DNA from 2 places in the Agromyces molybdatiresistens genome. Region 2 is predicted to be linked to the other one. Evidence: predicted binding sites of a transcription regulator. Region 2 holds the regulator's gene; the other holds the start of a gene.
The links. Region 2 encodes HrcA, which represses chaperone genes, less so after heat shock. Its sites were predicted from a motif close to TTNGCACTCGNNNNNNNCGAGTGCNAA; they were not measured.

Region 1: groL (chaperonin GroEL) is a predicted target of HrcA. The motif match lies at 1,770-1,796, and genes of this name have one in related genera.

Annotation. Positions count from the first base shown of each region.
Region 1 covers NZ_CM188258.1:2,805,369-2,814,414, forward strand. The annotation lists gene groL (chaperonin GroEL) at 108-1,727, opposite strand; gene ACULK2_RS12930 (cold-shock protein) at 1,911-2,114, opposite strand; gene ACULK2_RS12935 (LytR C-terminal domain-containing protein) at 2,325-2,867, opposite strand; gene ACULK2_RS12940 (DUF3263 domain-containing protein) at 2,892-3,161, opposite strand; gene msrB (peptide-methionine (R)-S-oxide reductase MsrB) at 3,384-3,785, shown strand; gene ACULK2_RS12950 (nitroreductase family protein) at 3,788-4,339, shown strand; gene ACULK2_RS12955 (DMT family transporter) at 4,323-5,426, opposite strand; tRNA gene ACULK2_RS12960 (tRNA-Thr) at 5,429-5,501, opposite strand; gene ACULK2_RS12965 (DsbA family protein) at 5,599-6,519, opposite strand; gene ACULK2_RS12970 (ABC transporter ATP-binding protein) at 6,806-7,906, shown strand; gene ACULK2_RS12975 (DUF4032 domain-containing protein) at 7,980-9,046, shown strand, end outside.
Region 2 covers NZ_CM188258.1:1,864,770-1,873,815, forward strand. The annotation lists gene ACULK2_RS08600 (response regulator) at 1-533, opposite strand, end outside; gene ACULK2_RS08605 (sensor histidine kinase) at 530-1,756, opposite strand; gene lepA (translation elongation factor 4) at 1,836-3,692, shown strand; gene ACULK2_RS08615 (DUF1990 domain-containing protein) at 3,701-4,351, shown strand; gene hemW (radical SAM family heme chaperone HemW) at 4,351-5,577, shown strand; gene ACULK2_RS08625 (DUF4870 domain-containing protein) at 5,581-5,904, opposite strand; gene ACULK2_RS08630 (DUF4870 domain-containing protein) at 6,145-6,558, opposite strand; gene hrcA (heat-inducible transcriptional repressor HrcA) at 6,763-7,782, shown strand; gene dnaJ (molecular chaperone DnaJ) at 7,840-8,943, shown strand; gene ACULK2_RS08645 (16S rRNA (uracil(1498)-N(3))-methyltransferase) at 8,963-9,046, shown strand, end outside.

The sequences.
Region 1 (9,046 bases), 940 kb from region 2:
GGCGGCGGATCCGACGCTCCCCGGCACGACGAAGGGCGCCTCCCTCGGGAGGCGCCCTTCGCGCGTGGTGCGGCGGATGCCGCGAAGCGGAACCGGTCCGCGTGGACTCAGAAGTCCATGCCGCCGGTCGGGTCGGCCGGAGCGGCGGCGACCTTCTCCGGCTTGTCGGCGACGACCGCCTCGGTGGTGAGGAAGAGGCCGGCGATCGACGCGGCGTTCTGCAGCGCCGAGCGGGTGACCTTCGCCGGGTCGATGATGCCCTGCGCGAGCAGGTCGCCGTACTCTCCGGTCGCGGCGTTGAGGCCGTGGCCCGCGGGGAGCTCGGCGACCTTGTTCGCCACGACGCCCGGCTCGAGGCCTGCGTTCAGGGCGATCTGCTTGAGCGGCGCCTCGATGGCGACCTTCACGATGTTCGCGCCGGTCGCCTCGTCGCCCGAGAGCTCGAGCTTCTCGAACGCGACCTTGCCGGCCTGGATGAGGGCGACGCCACCACCGGCGACGATGCCCTCCTCGACCGCGGCCTTCGCGTTGCGGACGGCGTCCTCGATGCGGTGCTTGCGCTCCTTGAGCTCGACCTCGGTGGCCGCGCCCGCCTTGATGACGGCCACGCCGCCGGCGAGCTTGGCGAGGCGCTCCTGGAGCTTCTCGCGGTCGTAGTCCGAGTCGGTGTTCTCGATCTCCGAGCGGATCTGGGCGACGCGGCCCGCGATCTGGTCGGGGTCGCCCGCACCCTCGACGATGGTCGTCTCGTCCTTGGTGATGACGACCTTGCGAGCCTGGCCGAGCAGGTCGAGCGTCGCGTTCTCGAGCTTGAGGCCGACCTCCTCGGAGATGACCTGGCCGCCGGTGAGGATCGCGATGTCCTGGAGCTGCGCCTTGCGGCGGTCGCCGAAGCCGGGGGCCTTGACGGCGACCGACTTGAAGATGCCGCGGATCTTGTTCACGACGAGCGTGGCCAGGGCCTCGCCGTCGACGTCCTCGGCGATGATCAGGAGCTGCTTGCCCGACTGGATCACCTTGTCGACGATCGGGAGCAGGTCCTTGATGTTCGAGATCTTCTGGTTGGCGATGAGGATGTACGGGTCCTCGAAGACCGCCTCCTGGCGCTCCGGGTCGGTGACGAAGTACGCCGACAGGTAGCCCTTGTCGAAGCGCATGCCCTCAGTCAGTTCGAGCTCGGTGCCGAAGGTGTTCGACTCCTCGACGGTGACGACACCCTCCTTGCCGACCTTGTCGATCGCCTCGGCGATGATCTCGCCGATCTGGGGGTCGGCGGCCGAGATCGACGCGGTGGCGGCGATCTCCTCCTTGGTCTCGACCTCCTTCGCGGCGGCGAGCAGCTCCTCGGAGACGGCCGAGACGGCCTTCTCGATGCCGCGCTTCAGCGAGATGGGGTCGGCGCCGGCCGCGACGTTGCGCAGGCCCTCGCGCACCAGCGCCTGGGCGAGCACGACCGAGGTGGTGGTGCCGTCACCGGCGACGTCGTCGGTCTTCTTCGCGACCTCCTTGACGAGCTCGGCGCCGATCTTCTCGTACGGGTCGTCGAGCTCGATCTCCTTGGCGATCGACACGCCGTCGTTCGTGATCGTGGGGGCGCCCCACTTCTTCTCGAGGACGACGTTGCGGCCGCGCGGGCCGAGGGTCACCTTGACCGCGTCGGCGAGCTGGTTGAGCCCACGCTCGAGCCCGCGGCGGGCCTCCTCATCGAAAGCAATGATCTTTGCCATGTGTGTCTCTCGTCCCTTCCCGGACGTCTAAGAACCTTGGGGTTAGCACTCGAATCGAACGAGTGCTAAACCGATTCTGGCACTCGCATGCATCGAGTGCAAGCGAGCCGGGACGCGATCGGGACTCCACGGACATGCGGAAGCGCCGCCGGGGGATCCGGCGGCGCTTCCGAAGTACCGAACTCAGGCGGGACGGACCGCCTCGGCCTGCGGACCCTTCGAGCCCGACCCGACCTCGAAGGTCACCTGCTGGCCCTCCTCGAGGACCTTGTAGCCGCTCATGTCGATCGCGGAGTAGTGGACGAAGACGTCCTGGCCTCCACCGTCGACGGTGATGAATCCGTATCCCTTTTCAGCGTTGAACCACTTCACGGTTCCGTTCGCCATGCGTTGCTCCCATGTTGCCGTGTATCGAAGTCAGCACGTGCCGTCGGCTGTACCGGGCCGTCGTCGTGCCGACGTCGACGACGGGGACCGGCGCCGGGTGCTCACACGGGTGTTCGAGCGGCCGGTTCTAGATACTCACGGCGCGGCGGCCCCGCACAAGGTTTCCGACGGCGCGAATGGTCGCAGAATGGCAACGATTCGGTCACCGGGTCATCCGGCGACGGCCTCCGCGTAGTCGGCCCCGAGGACGACGACGAGCTGCATGCCCTCCTCGCCGAACTCCTCCGACAATCGCACCTCGGCCTCCGGGAGCTGCTGCGCCACGCCCCTGGCGGCGCCCTCGAGGTCGGCCGAGGCGTAGTACACGACGGTCTGCTCGATATCGGACCGGTCGGCGTTGGTCGTGATGCCGACCGGCACGCCCGCAGCGGTCAAGGTCTCGCCGGCGCGTGCCGCCAGGCCGCTGGTCGACGTGCCGTTCAGGACCGCGACGCTGACGTCGGGTGCCAGCGTGGGCTCCGCCGTCGGCCCCGGCGACGCCGTTCCGGTGGGCAGCGCGGTGTCGTCGAAGTCGAGTCGCTGGTTGTACGCCGCGACCGCGGCGATCCCGATCCCGGCCAGCACCACCGTCGCGAGCGCGGCCCACGCGAAGGTCACCCAGCGACGCCCGCGGCGCGCGGGCGCGCGATGCGCACCGACCCGGTCCATGCCGTGCGGGATCGAGTCGAACCGGTCGCGGGGGAACTTCTGCACCTGGGGTCCAGTCGGTCGGGGCGCTCAGGCGAGCGGCCGGGCGGTCGGGATGGTTCGGCGCGCACGTGACTGCGCGCGGGCGTCGCGCTGCCGCTGGAGTCGCCCGACGAGCATCGGATCGAACCGCAGCGCGGCCGGCGAGTCGACGAGTGCGCCGAGGAGGCGATAGTACCGGGCCGCGGAGAGCCCGAGCTCGTCGCGGATCGCATCGGCCTTCCGCGCCGGATCGCGCCAGGGTCGTGATTCGAAGGCGAGGATGGCGCGCTGCGCCTCGTCGAGCCCGTCCCCGTCCATCGCACCTCGCTCCCGTCGCGGTCACCCGTCGTGCACATCCTAGAGAGCGGATGCCGCGAGCCCACCGCACGCGACGGCGCGGCCCGAACGCGGCCACCGCGGCCGGAGGTCGATGCGGGACGGGCCGGGCCGACGGGCCGGGAACACGGTCGCGCCGGGACACGTTGCACCCGACGCGCCGCAAAGCTGCGACGATGGAAGACGGCCGACCCGAGGAGACCCATGACGTACCAGGTGAACAAGTCCGACGACGAGTGGCGCGCAGAGCTCGACGACGAGCAGTACGCCGTGCTCCGCGAGGCCGCGACCGAGCGCCCGTGGACGGGCGAGCTGCTCGACGAGGAGCGCGCCGGCGTCTACGCGTGCGCCGCCTGCGGGAGCGAGCTGTTCAAGTCGGGCACGAAGTTCGACTCCGGCTGCGGCTGGCCGAGCTTCTACGAATCGGTGCGCCCCGAGGCGGTCGAACTGCTCGAGGACGCCTCGCTCGGCATGGTGCGCACCGAGGTCCGCTGCGCGAACTGCGGATCGCACCTCGGCCATGTCTTCCCCGACGGCTTCGGGACGCCGACAGGCGACCGCTACTGCATGAACTCGATCGCGCTCGACTTCACGCCCGAGTCCTGAGCGTGTCCGCCGTCCGAGAGGCGGTGCTCGCGCGCCGCTCCTGGCCGAAGGTGACGGATGCCGCGCCGACGGACTCCGAGCTCGCCGACCTGCTCCGAGCCGCCGCCACGGTTCCCGACCACGCCGCCCTCGGACCGTGGCGCGTCATCGCGCTGCGCGGCGACGCGCGTGCCGACCTCGGTGCGGCGCTCGCCGAGGCATCCGGCCTCGAGGGCGCGGCCGCCGAGAAGCTCGCGGCCAAGCCGCTCCGCGCTCCCCTGCTGCTCGCGTTGGTCGCGGTCGTGCGGGCGCACCCGAAGGTGCCCGCATGGGAGCAGGAGGCGTGCGCGGCCGGGGTCGGCCACCTGCTCGCACTGCTGCTCGACGACGCCGGCTGGGGCGTCATGTGGCGCACCGGCCCGTTCACGCGGCATCCGGCCGTCGCCCGCATGCACGGGCTCGGTGAGGGCGAGCACCTGCTCGGCTGGCTGTACGTCGGCGGCCGCAGCGCCGCCGACCGGCCCCAGCGCCGCGCCGGCGCTCGCGTCGAGGAGCGGTTCAGCGCGCTGGCGTGATCGGACCGGACCCGTCGAACGTGGTCGCGGACGTCGACTCGGCCGCGAGATGGCGCGCCGGGCGCCACCGGATGCTCGCGAGCGCGACCGCGACGAGCGCGAGGACCGTGCCGCCGACCGTCGCGAACCCGACCGGCCGCGCCGAGGTCGGCACGAGCAGGTCGAGCGCGAGCGCCGTGGCGAGCTGGCCCGCGACGAGGCCGAGCGCCAGCACGAGGACGCCGACGCGGCGCACGAGCACGGCCTGCGCGGCGATGAACACGCAGCCGATCGCGCCGCCGGCGTAGAGCCACGGCTCGGTCGGGAACGCGGTCGGCCAACCGACGGATGCCGCGTGCACGAGCATCACGACGAGGAGCACCATGGTGCCGACGAGGAAGTTCGTGAGCGTCGCCGCGAGGGCGCTCGTCGACGCGGTGCGGACGCGGCCGTTCATCGCCTGCTGCCACGACGCGCCGACGCCGGCCGAGAACGGCAGCAGCATGAGCAGGAGCGGCACCGCCTCCGCGACCTGCGCCGAGACGGCCCAGCCGATCGCGACGAGGGCGAGCGCCGCACCGGCGACCCGGGTCGGGCTGAGCGGCCGGCGACCGCCGGGGCCGAGACCGACAACGTCGAAGACCACGCCGCCGATCGTCTGGCCGGCGACGATCGCCACCGTGAAGAGGGCAACGCCCAGCACACCCGCCGAGAGCCCCTGCGTGGCCACGAACCACGCGCCCGCGACGCCGCCGAGGAGCATCCACCATGCGATCCGCCGCGCGCGCACCGCGTCGCGCAGCCGAGCGACGCCGCGGCGACCCCCCGGCCAGGCCGCGGTGATGAGGAGCAGGATCACGAGTCCGGAACCGAACGAGATCGCCGCGGCCACCGAGAAGTCGTCGAGCGCACGCGCGAGCTCGCCGTTGACCCGGGACTGCAGCGCGACGAATCCGCCGGTGACGACCGTGAGCGCGATCGCGACCCACAGGGGCACGCGGGACGACTCGGCATGTGCGTGGTGATGCGGGTGCGCGACCGGATCGGTCGACGCCTCGGGCGAGTGCGACACCGCGACCGGGTCGGGACCGCCGGAGGATCTCGACATCGAGCCGGCTACGGGACTCGAACCCGTAACCACCGCTTTACAAGAGCGGTGCGCTACCAATTGCGCCAAGCCGGCATGGGACCCTGACATCCTACCGAGCCGTGGCGCCGGCACGCACGACGACGGCCCGGCCGGTCGGCCGGGCCGTCGTCGTGCGATCGGAGGTCGGAGCTCAGCCCGCGTCGGGCGTGGGCGTCGGCGTCGGGGTCGCCTCGGACTCCGAGTAGCTCTCGCCGGTCGCCTGCAGCACGAACGCCTGGAACTCGGCCGGGTCCTCCAGCGAGCCGACGTACTGCTTGCCGTTGACGAGCACGGTCGGGGTGCCGGTCACCGACGCGAGCTCGGAGTTCGGGATCGGCTCGGTGAGCGCGCGCTCCGTGGCATCCTGCACCCAGCTCTTGAAGGTCGTGTCGTCGATGCACGAGTCGACCGACGAGGCGGCGCCCGCCTCGGCGGCGAGCTCCTTGATCTCGTCGTTGGTGAGGCCGGCGGTGAGCTCCTCGGGCTGGTTCTCGAACATGAGCGCGTTGAAGTCGAAGAAGGCCTCGGGCGACTCCTCCGCCACGCAGGCCGCGGCGTTCGCGGCGCGCAGCGAGTACTGGGTGCCCGCGGACTTGTTGGTCAGGATCGCGATCGGGTGGATCTCGAGGGTCGCCGCGCCCTGCTCGACCATGGTGCGCATGGTCTCGGAGTTCGTCGTCTCGAACTGGCCGCAGAACGGGCACAGGTAGTCGAGGTAGACGACGATGTTCGCGACCGTGCCGCTCTCGTCGGGAACGGTGGCCGTCGGCTCGCCGCCCGCGGGGATCGCCGGGGTCTGGACGGGCTCGATGCCGTTCTCGCCGCCGACGAGCAGGATGCCGTCGCTCGCCATGTTCTGCGGGCCCGGCCCCTCGGGACGGATGCTGTTGAAGATCAGCGTGCCGATCAGGGCCGCGACCGCGACGATCGCGACGACCACGCCGCCCTGGATGAGGAACCGGTTGCGGCGCTCGCGCTTCTTCTGCTCCTCGCGAAGGACGCGGGCCTTCTCGCGAGCCGCTTCGCGTCGCTGGTTGCGGGTGGGGCGTGGCTCTGATCCGCCAGTGCTCATCGTGGGTCAACTCCGGGTCGCTGTGGGGGCGCGCGTGCATGCAGGCGCACGCACCGAAGAGTGTAGGAGCGATCACTGGGAATCGCCCAAACGGCGCCCGGACGCGCGCTGCACGCGCCCTCCGCCCGCATCATCGGACGACGCGGCCGACGGCGCGGCCGCCGACGCCGCGCGGATGGGGCGCCGCGAACCCATGGCATACTGAGGGGGCGTCGACATCGAGGTCGGCGTTTCCATTCACTACGGATCGTCCGGCACGTACCTGCCGGTGAAGGAGAACAGAACCATGGCGTCAGTCACGTTCGACAAGGCCACCCGCCTCTATCCCGGTGGCACCCGTCCCGCCGTCGACCAGCTCGACCTCGAGATCGCGGACGGCGAGTTCCTCGTCCTCGTCGGTCCCTCGGGCTGCGGCAAGTCCACGTCGCTCCGCATGCTCGCGGGCCTCGAAGAGGTCAACGAGGGCAACATCTTCATCGGCGACCGCAACGTCACCGACGTGCCGCCGAAGGACCGCGACATCGCGATGGTCTTCCAGAACTACGCGCTGTACCCGCACATGACCGTCGCCGAGAACATGGGCTTCGCGCTCAAGATCGCGGGCGTCGGCAAGGACGAGCGTGCCGCGCGCGTCCTCGAGGCCGCGAAGCTCCTCGACCTCGAGCCGTACCTGAACCGCAAGCCGAAGGCCCTCTCGGGTGGTCAGCGCCAGCGCGTCGCGATGGGCCGGGCGATCGTGCGCCAGCCGCAGGTGTTCCTCATGGACGAGCCGCTGTCGAACCTCGACGCGAAGCTCCGCGTGCAGACCCGCACCCAGATCGCGTCGCTCCAGCGCCGTCTCGGCGTCACCACGGTCTACGTCACGCACGACCAGACCGAGGCGCTCACGATGGGCGACCGCATCGCGGTGCTCAAGGACGGCGTCCTCCAGCAGGTGGGCACCCCTCGCGAGCTGTACGAGCGGCCGAGCAACGTGTTCGTCGCGGGCTTCATCGGCTCGCCGGCCATGAACCTCTTCCACGCGGACGTCGTCGAGGGCGGCGTGATGTTCGGAACGGCCACCGTGGATGTCGAGCGCGACGCGCTCGCCTCCGCCTCGGGCCCGATCGTGACGATCGGCGTCCGCCCCGAGGACATCCAGGTCTCGAACACGCAGGGTGAGGGCCTCGAGGTGAAGGTCGACCTCGTCGAGGAGCTCGGCGCCGACGGCTACCTGTACGGCCACTCCGAGATCGAGGGCAAGCGGACCGACATCGTCGCGCGCGTCGACGGCCGCAGCCACCCGTTCGCGGGCGACACGGTCTACCTGATGCCGACCCCGAAGCATGTGCACGTGTTCGACGCCGAGTCGGGCGAGCGCCTGCTGAAGTCGGCCGTCGCCAGCTGACCTCCGGTCGTCCACGAAGCCGGTCGGGCCCTCGGCCCGGCCGGCTTCGTCGTTCCCCGGTACGCTGTCCCTGATGAGCGGCACACTCTCGATCACGTCGGCGTCGACCGACCCCGCACTGCTCGACCTCCCGTGGGACCTCCCCCTCGAAGCCTGGCCGAGCGAGCACATCGCTGCGCTGCCGAAGGGCATCTCGCGCCACCTCGTGCGCTTCGCGCACCTGAGTGGTCACGTGGTGGCCATCAAGGAGACGACGGCCGAGATGGCCGAGGGCGAGTACGAGATGCTGCGGACGCTGCAGCGCCTCGAGATCCCGTGCGTCGAGCCGGTGGCCGTCATCACCAACCGCACGGATGCCGACGGGGAGGGCCTGAAGCCCGTCCTCGTCACCCGGCACCTCCGCTTCTCCCTGCCCTACCGTGCGCTGTTCTCACAGACGCTCCGGCCCGACACCGCAACGCGCCTCGTCGACGCGCTCGCGGTGCTGCTCGTGCGGCTGCACATCATCGGCTTCTTCTGGGGCGACGTCTCGCTCTCGAACACGCTGTTCCGACGCGATGCGGGCGCGTTCGCCGCCTACCTCGTCGACGCCGAGACCGGCAAGCTCTACGAGGGCGGCCTGTCGAACGGCCAGCGCGAGAACGACCTCGAGATCGCCCGGGTCAACATCGCGGGCGAGCTGCTCGACCTCGAGGCCGGCGGCCGGGTCGCCGACGAACTCGACCCCGTCAACATCTCCAACGGCATCGTCGACGCCTATCGCAACCTGTGGAAGGAACTCACCGGCAGCGAGTCGTTCGGCATGGCCGACCGGTGGCGAATCAACGAGCGCGTCAACCGGCTGAACGACCTCGGGTTCGACATCGAGGAGCTGGCGATCCGCACGGACGAGTCCGGCACGACGCTGCGCATCCAGCCGAAGGTCGTCGACGCCGGCCACCACCAGCGGCGCCTCCTGCGCCTGACCGGCCTCGACGCCGGCGAGAACCAGGCGCGGCGCCTGCTCAACGACCTCGACTCCTACCGGGCGGCGTACCGGAAGGACGCCGACGAGGAGATGGTCGCCCACGAGTGGCTCATGCGCGTGTTCGAACCCGTGGTGCGGGCGGTCCCGCAGGAGCTGCGAGGCAAGCTCGAACC
Region 2 (9,046 bases):
GATTTCACGGTCGCCTCGCTGAGGAACAGCGACTGGCCGATCTCGCGGTTCGTCCGTCCGGCCGCGACGAGCGCGAGCACCTCGGCCTCCCGGACGGTCAGGCGCTGGTCGCCGCCGCGCTGGGACTCGTCGAGCCGGGAGGCGACGGCCGGCGCGAGCGCCGACTCGCCCGCGGCGGCCGCGCGGATCGCCGCGACGAGCTCGCCGGGCGGCGCGTCCTTCAGGAGGTAGCCGCTGGCACCCGCCTCGATGGCGCCGAGGATGTCGGCGTCGGTGTCGTAGTTCGTCAGCACGAGCACGCGCGGCGCGTCCGCCTGCGAGCGGATGCGGCGGGTGGCGTCCACGCCCTGCAGGGCGCCGGGGAACTGCAGGTCCATGAGCACGAGGTCGATGCCGGGTTCGGCGGCGAGACGGACGGCCTCCTCGGCGCTCGACGCCTCGCCGACGACGTGCAGGTCGTCCTCGGCCTCGAGCAGGGCGCGCATGCCGGCGCGCACGACCGGGTGGTCGTCGCTCAACAGGAGCCGGATCATGCCGGCACCACCGGGATCCGCACGGAGAGCGCTGTACCGCCACCCGGCGTCGACTCGACGTCGACCGTGCCGCCGAGGCTCTCCGCACGGCGGCGGATGGCGCGGAGCCCGAAGGACGGCGCGGACTCGTCGGCGCCCGAGAGCACCGACGGGTCGAACCCGACGCCGTCGTCGACCACGTCGAGCGCGACCTCGTCGCCGAGGTAGCTGAGGGTGAGTTCGGCCCGGCCCGCGTCGGAGTGCTTGACCACGTTCGAGAGCGATCCCTGCGCGATGCGCAGCAGCGTCGCCTCGATCGACATCGGCAGCGCGACGGGGACGCCGCTCATCGAGAACGCGATGCGGGTTCGCGTGCCCGACTGCGTCGCCTGCTCGTTGGTGGCCTCCGCCAGCCGGCGGAGCGCGCCGGGCAGCGTCTGCTCGTCGAGCGCGGGCGGCGTGAGCTCGCGGATGAACCGACGCGTCTCCTGCAGGTTGTCGGCGGCCGTCTCGCGGGCGAGGCGCAGCTTGTCGCGCGTGCCCTCGTCGGCGATGTCGCGCTCGGCGGCGTGCAGCAGCATCTGGATGCTCGAGAGCCCCTGCGCCACGGTGTCGTGGATCTCGCGGGCGATGCGCTCGCGTTCGGCGAGCGTGCCGGCCTCGCGGCTCGCCGCAGCGAGTTCCTCGCGGGTCGCGAGCAGGTCGATGATGAGCGACTGGCGCTCGCGCGTCTCGACCGCCATCGCGCGGTACCCCAGCCCGATGATCACGGCGACGCCCGCTGAGATGAGGGGGCCCACCACGCTGCCCACCTCGAACCCGAGCTGCGACGTCGAGCTCCAGACGCTGATGAGGAAGGTCACGGCGACGAGCGGGACCGCCCAGCGGGCGGGGAGGACGTGCAGTTCGAGGAAGAACAGCGGGAAGGCCAGGAACGCGGCGTCCGGGGTCAGCGCGCTGAGCCCGAGCCACAGCCCGAGCAGGATGATCAGCCACGCCGCGCGCATCCACGGCGTCACCACCTGGTGCGCGCTCACGACGCCGACGAGGTAGGCGCCGATGAAGGCGATCGAGAGGATCGAGATCGCGACGACCTGCTCGCCGCCGAGGATCACCGCCCGGGCGAGGACGAAGACCGTGAGGCCGACGACGAGGACGTGGAGGCCCACGCGGAGCGACGTGAACACGGGACGGAGCGCCGACGGCTGCACCCGTCCGACGAGTGGGGCATCGAGCACGGTCATGGTGCGTTTCAGCGTAGTCCGGCGCCCCTCGGGAGGCATCCGTCGAAAGTGCGATCGCCCGCATGGGAGAATCGACAGGATGTCTCCGAGAGCCGCCCACCCACCGGTGCCCGCCGCCACCGATCCCGCGCTGATCCGCAACTTCTGCATCATCGCGCACATCGACCATGGCAAGTCGACGCTGGCCGACCGCATGCTGCAGATCACCGGCGTCGTCGCCGACCGCGACATGCGCGCGCAGTACCTCGACCGCATGGACATCGAGCGCGAGCGCGGCATCACGATCAAGAGCCAGGCCGTGCGCATGCCCTGGGAGCTCGGCGGCACCGGGTACGCGCTCAACATGATCGACACCCCGGGCCACGTCGACTTCAGCTACGAGGTCTCCCGCTCCCTCGCCGCGTGCGAGGGCGCGATCCTGCTGGTGGATGCCGCGCAGGGCATCGAGGCGCAGACCCTCGCCAATCTCTACCTGGCGCTCGAGAACGACCTCGAGATCATCCCGGTGCTGAACAAGATCGACCTGCCCGCGGCCGAGCCCGAGAAGTACGCACGCGAGCTCGCCGACCTCATCGGCGGATCGCCCGACGACGTGCTCCGCGTGTCGGGCAAGACCGGCATGGGCGTCGAGGACCTGCTCGATCGCGTGGTCGAGCGCATCCCGGCGCCGACGGGGAATGCGGACGCCCCGGCGCGGGCGATGATCTTCGACTCCGTGTACGACAGCTACCGCGGCGTGGTCACCTACGTCCGCATGGTCGACGGCCGGCTGAACCCGCGCGAGCGGATCCAGATGATGTCGACGAAGGCGACGCACGAGATCCTCGAGATCGGCGTGAGCGCGCCGGAGCCGACGCCCACGAACGGCCTCAGCGTCGGCGAGGTGGGCTACCTCATCACCGGCGTGAAGGACGTGCGCCAGTCGAAGGTCGGCGACACCGTGACGACCGCGGTGAAGCCCGCGGCCGAGCCGCTCCCCGGCTACACGGAGCCGCTGCCGATGGTGTTCTCCGGCCTGTACCCGATCGACGGCAGCGACTACCCCGAGCTTCGCGAGGCGCTCGACAAGCTGAAGCTGTCCGATGCCGCGCTGGTCTACGAGCCCGAGACCTCGGTCGCCCTCGGCTTCGGGTTCCGTGCGGGCTTCCTCGGGCTGCTGCACCTCGAGATCGTCACCGAGCGACTGCGGCGCGAGTTCGGACTCGACATCATCAACACGGCGCCGTCCGTCGTCTACGAGGTCACCACCGAGGACCGGAAGACCGTCACCGTCACCAACCCGAGCGAGTTCCCGACCGGCGGCAAGATCGCCGAGGTGCGCGAGCCCATCGTGAAGGCCGCCATCCTCGCGCCGAAGGACTACGTCGGCACGATCATGGAGCTCTGCCAGTCGCGCCGCGGCACCCTGCTCGGCATGGAGTACCTCGGCGAGGACCGGGTCGAGATCCGCTACAACATGCCGCTCGGCGAGATCGTCTTCGACTTCTTCGACAACCTGAAGTCGAAGACCGCCGGCTACGCCTCGCTCGACTACGAGCCCGCGGGCGACCAGGCCGCCGACCTCGTGAAGGTCGACATCCTGCTGCAGGGCGAGCAGGTCGATGCATTCAGCGCGATCGTGCACCGCGACAAGGCGTACGCGTACGGGGTCCTCATGACGGGGCGCCTCCGCGAGCTCATCCCGCGCCAGCAGTTCGAGGTGCCGATCCAGGCGGCGATCGGCGCCCGCATCATCGCCCGCGAGTCGATCCGGGCGATGCGCAAGGACGTGCTGGCGAAGTGCTACGGCGGCGACATCTCGCGCAAGCGCAAGCTCCTCGAGAAGCAGAAGGAGGGCAAGAAGCGCATGAAGATGGTCGGCCGCGTCGAGGTCCCCCAGGAGGCGTTCATCGCCGCCCTGAGCGGGGAGACCGAGAAGAAGGACGCCAAGAAGTAGGGGGAACGATGACCCGTCGACGCACCTTCACCGACCAGTCCGTCACCTACGGCGCGATCGGCGCGACGCTCGACCCCGACCTGCTGCGCTATCCGCCGGAGGGGTTCACGCCGTCCGAGGACTCGGTCCGGCTCGGGTCCGGGCGTGAGCGCTTCGAATCGTCGGCCGACGCGCTCATGACGTGGGGCATCCAGCAGGGCGCGGGTTTCACGGTCGCGGACGCCGCACCGGGCACCGGCGCGCAGTACACCGGGATCGCGTACGACGAGGCCGGTGCACCGCTCGCCGAGCAGCCGGCGCCGCGCGTCGAGCAGCGCTTCGGTCCCGATGGCACGCCGTACATCAGTGCGGGGATGACGGCGACGCTGCAGCGCCGCGGCCGCCTCCGCACGCGATCCACGCCCGTGCTCGTCGTGTACGTCGTCGACGAGCCGAACCGGATCGGCTTCGCCTACGGCACGACCGGTGACGCGTCGGAGAACGGCGAGGAGTCGTTCATCCTCGAGCATCGCGACGACGACTCGGTGTGGCTCACGATCCGTTCGGCGTTCGAGCCGAACGGCGGCGTGCGCCGCGTGTTCGGTCCGCTCGTGCGCCGCCGGCGCCGCGAGCTGACCAGGCGCGAGCTGCGCGCCCTGCACCCCGCGTTCCCGGTCTGATGGCGGGGCCGCTCCCGCTCGGCGATCCGGCGCCGGCCGACGGACTGCTCCCCGAGAGCGCGACGACGGATGCCGCCTCCCGCGCCCTCGGCGTCTACCTGCACGTGCCGTTCTGCCGGGTGCGATGCGGCTACTGCGACTTCAACACGTACACCTCCGGGGAGCTCCGCGGCGCGCGCCGGGAGGACTTCGCCGATCAGGCCGCGGCCGAGGTCCGGTTCGCGCGCGACGTGCTCGCGAGATCCGGTGTCCCGGATCGGCCCGCCTCGACGGTCTTCTTCGGCGGCGGCACGCCGACGCTGCTGCCCGCCGCCGACCTGGTGCGGATGCTCGCGGCCGTCCGCGATGCGTTCGGCCTCGCCGAGCGTGCCGAGGTGACGACCGAGGCCAACCCCGACTCCGTCGACGCCGACGACCTGAGGAGGCTCGCCGACGGCGGGTTCACGCGCGTCTCGTTCGGCATGCAGTCGGCGGTCCCGCACGTGCTCGCCGCGCTCGACCGCACCCACGATCCGGCGCGCATTCCGCTCGTGGTCGGCTGGGCGCGCGACGCCGGGCTCGACGTGAGCCTCGACCTCATCTACGGCACGCCGGGGGAGTCGCTCGCCGACTGGCGGACGAGCCTCGACGCCGTGCTCGCCGAGCGTCCCGACCACGTGAGCGCCTACTCGCTCATCGTTGAGGACGGCACGCAGCTCGCACGACGCATTCGACGTGGCGAGCTCGCCGCCATCGACGACGACCTCGCCGCCGACATGTACGAGCTCGCCGACGAGGCGCTCGCGCAGGCCGGATACGAGTGGTACGAGGTGTCGAACTGGGCGACGGATGCCTCGCACCGATCGCGCCACAACCTGGGCTACTGGCGCGGGGACGACTGGTGGGGCGTCGGACCGGGCGCGCACAGCCACGTCGGCGGCGTGCGCTGGTGGAACGCCAAGCACCCCGCAGCCTACGCGGAGCGCCTCGCGGCCGGCGTCTCGCCGGCGGTCGGGCGCGAAACGCTCGACGCGCCCGCCCGTGAGACCGAGCGCGTGCTCCTCGCGACCCGCATCCGCGAGGGGATCGACGTCTCGAGCCTGCATTCCGGCGGCCGCCACGGCGTGGCGGGGCTCATCGCAGATGGGCTCGTGGACGCGCGAACCGCCCTCGCCGGGCGGCTGACGCTCACCCGGCGAGGGCGGTTGCTGGCGGACGCCGTCGTTCGACGACTGTTGGAGGACTGACCTCTAGCTGACGAACTTGATCGCGACCGGGTAGACGTACGGTTCGCCCTGATTCGCCTTGACCGCCGCGATGATGCTGAACACGATCGTGACGATCCAGACGGCGATCGACAGGAAGATGCCGATGACGACCACCCAGAGGATGCCGGCCACCACGTTGGCGATGAGCATCGTGATCTGGAAGTTCAGCGCGGTCGCCGAGTGATCGCGGACGAACTGTCCGCGGTCGCGCAGCACCAGGTAGCCGACGAGGGCCGGCACGAACGAGAAGAAGATGCCGCCGATGTGGATGAGGGTCGCCCACAGCCGCTGGTCCTGAGGGCTCATCGCGACGTTCTGCTCGGGGCCGGGGCCGGGAGCGCCCGGCGGCGGCGGAGGAGTCGAGCCGGGCGGTGGGGGCGGCGGCGGGCCGCCTGCGGGCGGCGTGGGCGGGGTGGGAGGTGGTGCGTCGGACATGATGCGTGCTCCTCTGTGGTCGCGCCCGGACAGGGGACGTCCCCTCATGCTGGCACAGGACGACGCGCCGGTCGAGGGACGTTCGACCGGCGCGTCGGAGGCTCGTCGCGACTACTTGATGAGACGCAGCGCGAAGGGGTAGCGGTAGTGGTTGCCGTCCTTCGCCTGCAGGAACGCGATGATCGAGAAGACCACGCCGAGGATCCACGGGATGTACGTGAGGACGGCGATGAACGCGCCGAACCCGAAGGTCACGACGGTGATGATGGTCGTCAGCACCCAGAGCGCGATGGTGGCGAGCACCAGCGTGATCTGGAAGTTCAGCGCCTCCTTGCCCTCGGTGTTCGTGAACGCACCGCGGTCCTTGAAGACGAGCCAGATGATGAGCGACGGCAGGATGCCGAGGATGCCGCCGAGGTGCGCGAACGAACCCCACTGCACGTCCTGCTCGTGCGAGAGCGGTGCGGCGGGCGCCGGCTGCGGGGCGGCGTTCGGATCCTGCGGAGGGAGGTTGGAGTCGGTCATGGCGGGAGCCTTTCGATGAGGGGAAGCGCACGCGTCGCGGCCGGACGCGGCCGTCGGGGGTGCGGGACGATGGACACGCTATCGGCGCGGCGGACCGACCGGCAACGGTGCAGCCCCTGAATCTCGCGATATGATTAGCAGTCACGTGGGCGGAGTGCCAAGCACGCGTCGTCCGGGTCCGGTCGGTCGAGGGAAGCGAGGATCATGGTCTCCGAGCGCAGTCTCGCCGTGCTCCGCGCGATCGTGCAGGACTACGTCGAGTCCCGCGAGCCGGTCGGCTCGAAGACGATCGTCGAACGCCACCACTTCGGCGTCTCCGCGGCGACGATCCGCAACGACATGGCCCTGCTCGAGGAGGAGGAGCTCATCGCGGCGCCGCACACCTCGTCGGGCCGGATCCCCACCGACAAGGGCTACCGGGTGTTCGTCGACCGGCTCGCCGACATCCGACCCCTCTCGGCGACGCAGCGGCACGCGATCGAGACCTTCCTCGGGGAGTCGAACGACCTCGACGAGCTGCTCGGCCGCACGGTCCGCCTCGTCTCGCAGCTGACGCGCCAGCTCGCCGTGGTTCAGTACCCGAGCTTCGCGCGGGCGCGCGTGCGCCACGTCGAACTCGTCTCGCTCGCGCCGACGCGCGTGCTGTGCATCCTCATCTCCGACAGCGGCCAGGTGGAGCAGCGCCTCGCGGAACTCGACCAGCCGGTCGACGAGTCGACGCTCGCGCGGCTGCGCGACCGCCTGAACGAGGTCGCGGCCGGCCTCACGATGGCGGATGCCGCGACGGCCCTGTCCGCCGAGACCGAGCACGCCGACCGGGCGCACGCCGAGGTCCTCCACACGCTCGCGGCGACCCTCGCCGACCAGGCGAAGATCACACGCTCCGACCGGCTCGTCGTCGCCGGCGCCGCGAACCTCGTGCGCACCGAGCAGGACTTCGCCGGCAACATCCTCGGCGTCATGGAGGCCATCGAGGAGCAGGTCGTCATCCTCCGGCTCTTCGGCGAGATGGCCGCCGACGACGGCATCGCCGTGCGCATCGGCCGCGAGAACGCCGCATACGGGCTCGGCGACACCTCGGTGGTGTCGACGTCCTTCGCCGTCCCCGGCCGCGACGTGTCGCGGCTCGGCGTCGTGGGACCCACGCGCATGGACTACTCCCAGAGCATGGCCGCGGTCCGCGCGGTCGCCCGCTACCTCTCCCGCACGCTCGGCGAGAGCTGAACCGCACGGGCCGCCCCGCGGCATCCGTCACCGGCAATCGAAAGGAACCCGCCTCACGTGGCCGACCACTACGAGGTCCTCGGCGTCGCACGCGACGCCTCCCCGGACGAGATCAAGAAGGCGTACCGCCGGCTCGCACGCGAGCTCCACCCCGACGTGAACCCCGGCGCCGAGGCGTCCGAGCGGTTCAAGGAGGTCACGCACGCGTACGACGTGCTCTCCGACCCCAAGCAGCGCCAGCAGTACGACCTCGGCGGCCAGGCCGGGTTCGGCGGTGCCGGCGGCGGATTCGGCGGGTTCGGCGACATCTTCGAGACGTTCTTCGGCGCGGGGCAGACGAGCCGCGGCCCGCGGTCCCGCCGCGAGCGCGGCCAGGACGCGCTGATCCGGCTGGAGGTCGGGCTCGACGACGTGATCTTCGGCACGCACCGCGACCTCGAGGTCGACACGGCCGTCGTGTGCGAGACGTGCCACGGCTCGTGCTGCAAGCCCGGCACCTCGCCCGTCAGATGCGACATCTGCGGCGGCAGCGGCCACATCCAGCGCGCGGTGCGCTCGCTGCTCGGCAACGTGATGACCTCGAGCCCGTGCGGATCGTGCCGCGGCTACGGCACCATCATCGCGACCCCGTGCGTGACCTGCCAGGGGCAGGGGCGGGTGCGTGCGCGCCGCACGGTCCCGATCGACGTGCCCGCGGGCGTCGACACGGGCGTGCGACTGCAGATGCCGGGTTCCGGCGAGGCGGGCCCCGCCGGCGGGCCGAACGGCGACCTGTACCTCGAGATCAAGGTGAGGAACCACGAGGTGTTCAGCCGCAACGGCGACGACCTGCTCTGCACGCTCGAGGTGCAGATGACGGATGCCGTGCTCGGCACCTCCACGAAGGTGGCGGCGCTCGACGGCGACGTCGACCTCGAGCTGAAGCCCGGCGTGCAGTCGGGCGAGATCCTGACGGTGAAGGACCGCGGCATCACGCACCTGCGCGGCAGCGGCCGCGGCGACCTCAAGGTCGCGGTGCACGTGGTCACCCCGACCAAGCTCAGCCACAGGGAGCGGGAGCTCGTCGAGCAGCTGGCCAAGCAGCGCAAGGCGCAGCCGCCGCAGCTCGGGCACTTCCAGCAGGGCCTGTTCGCACGCCTGCGCGACCGGTTCCTGGGCTGAGCACCGGGCGGATGCCGCGATGAGCCACCTCTACCTCGACGAGACGCTCGAGCTCGCCTCGACGGCGCCGGGCGACGCGATCGAACTCGGCGGCGACGAGGCC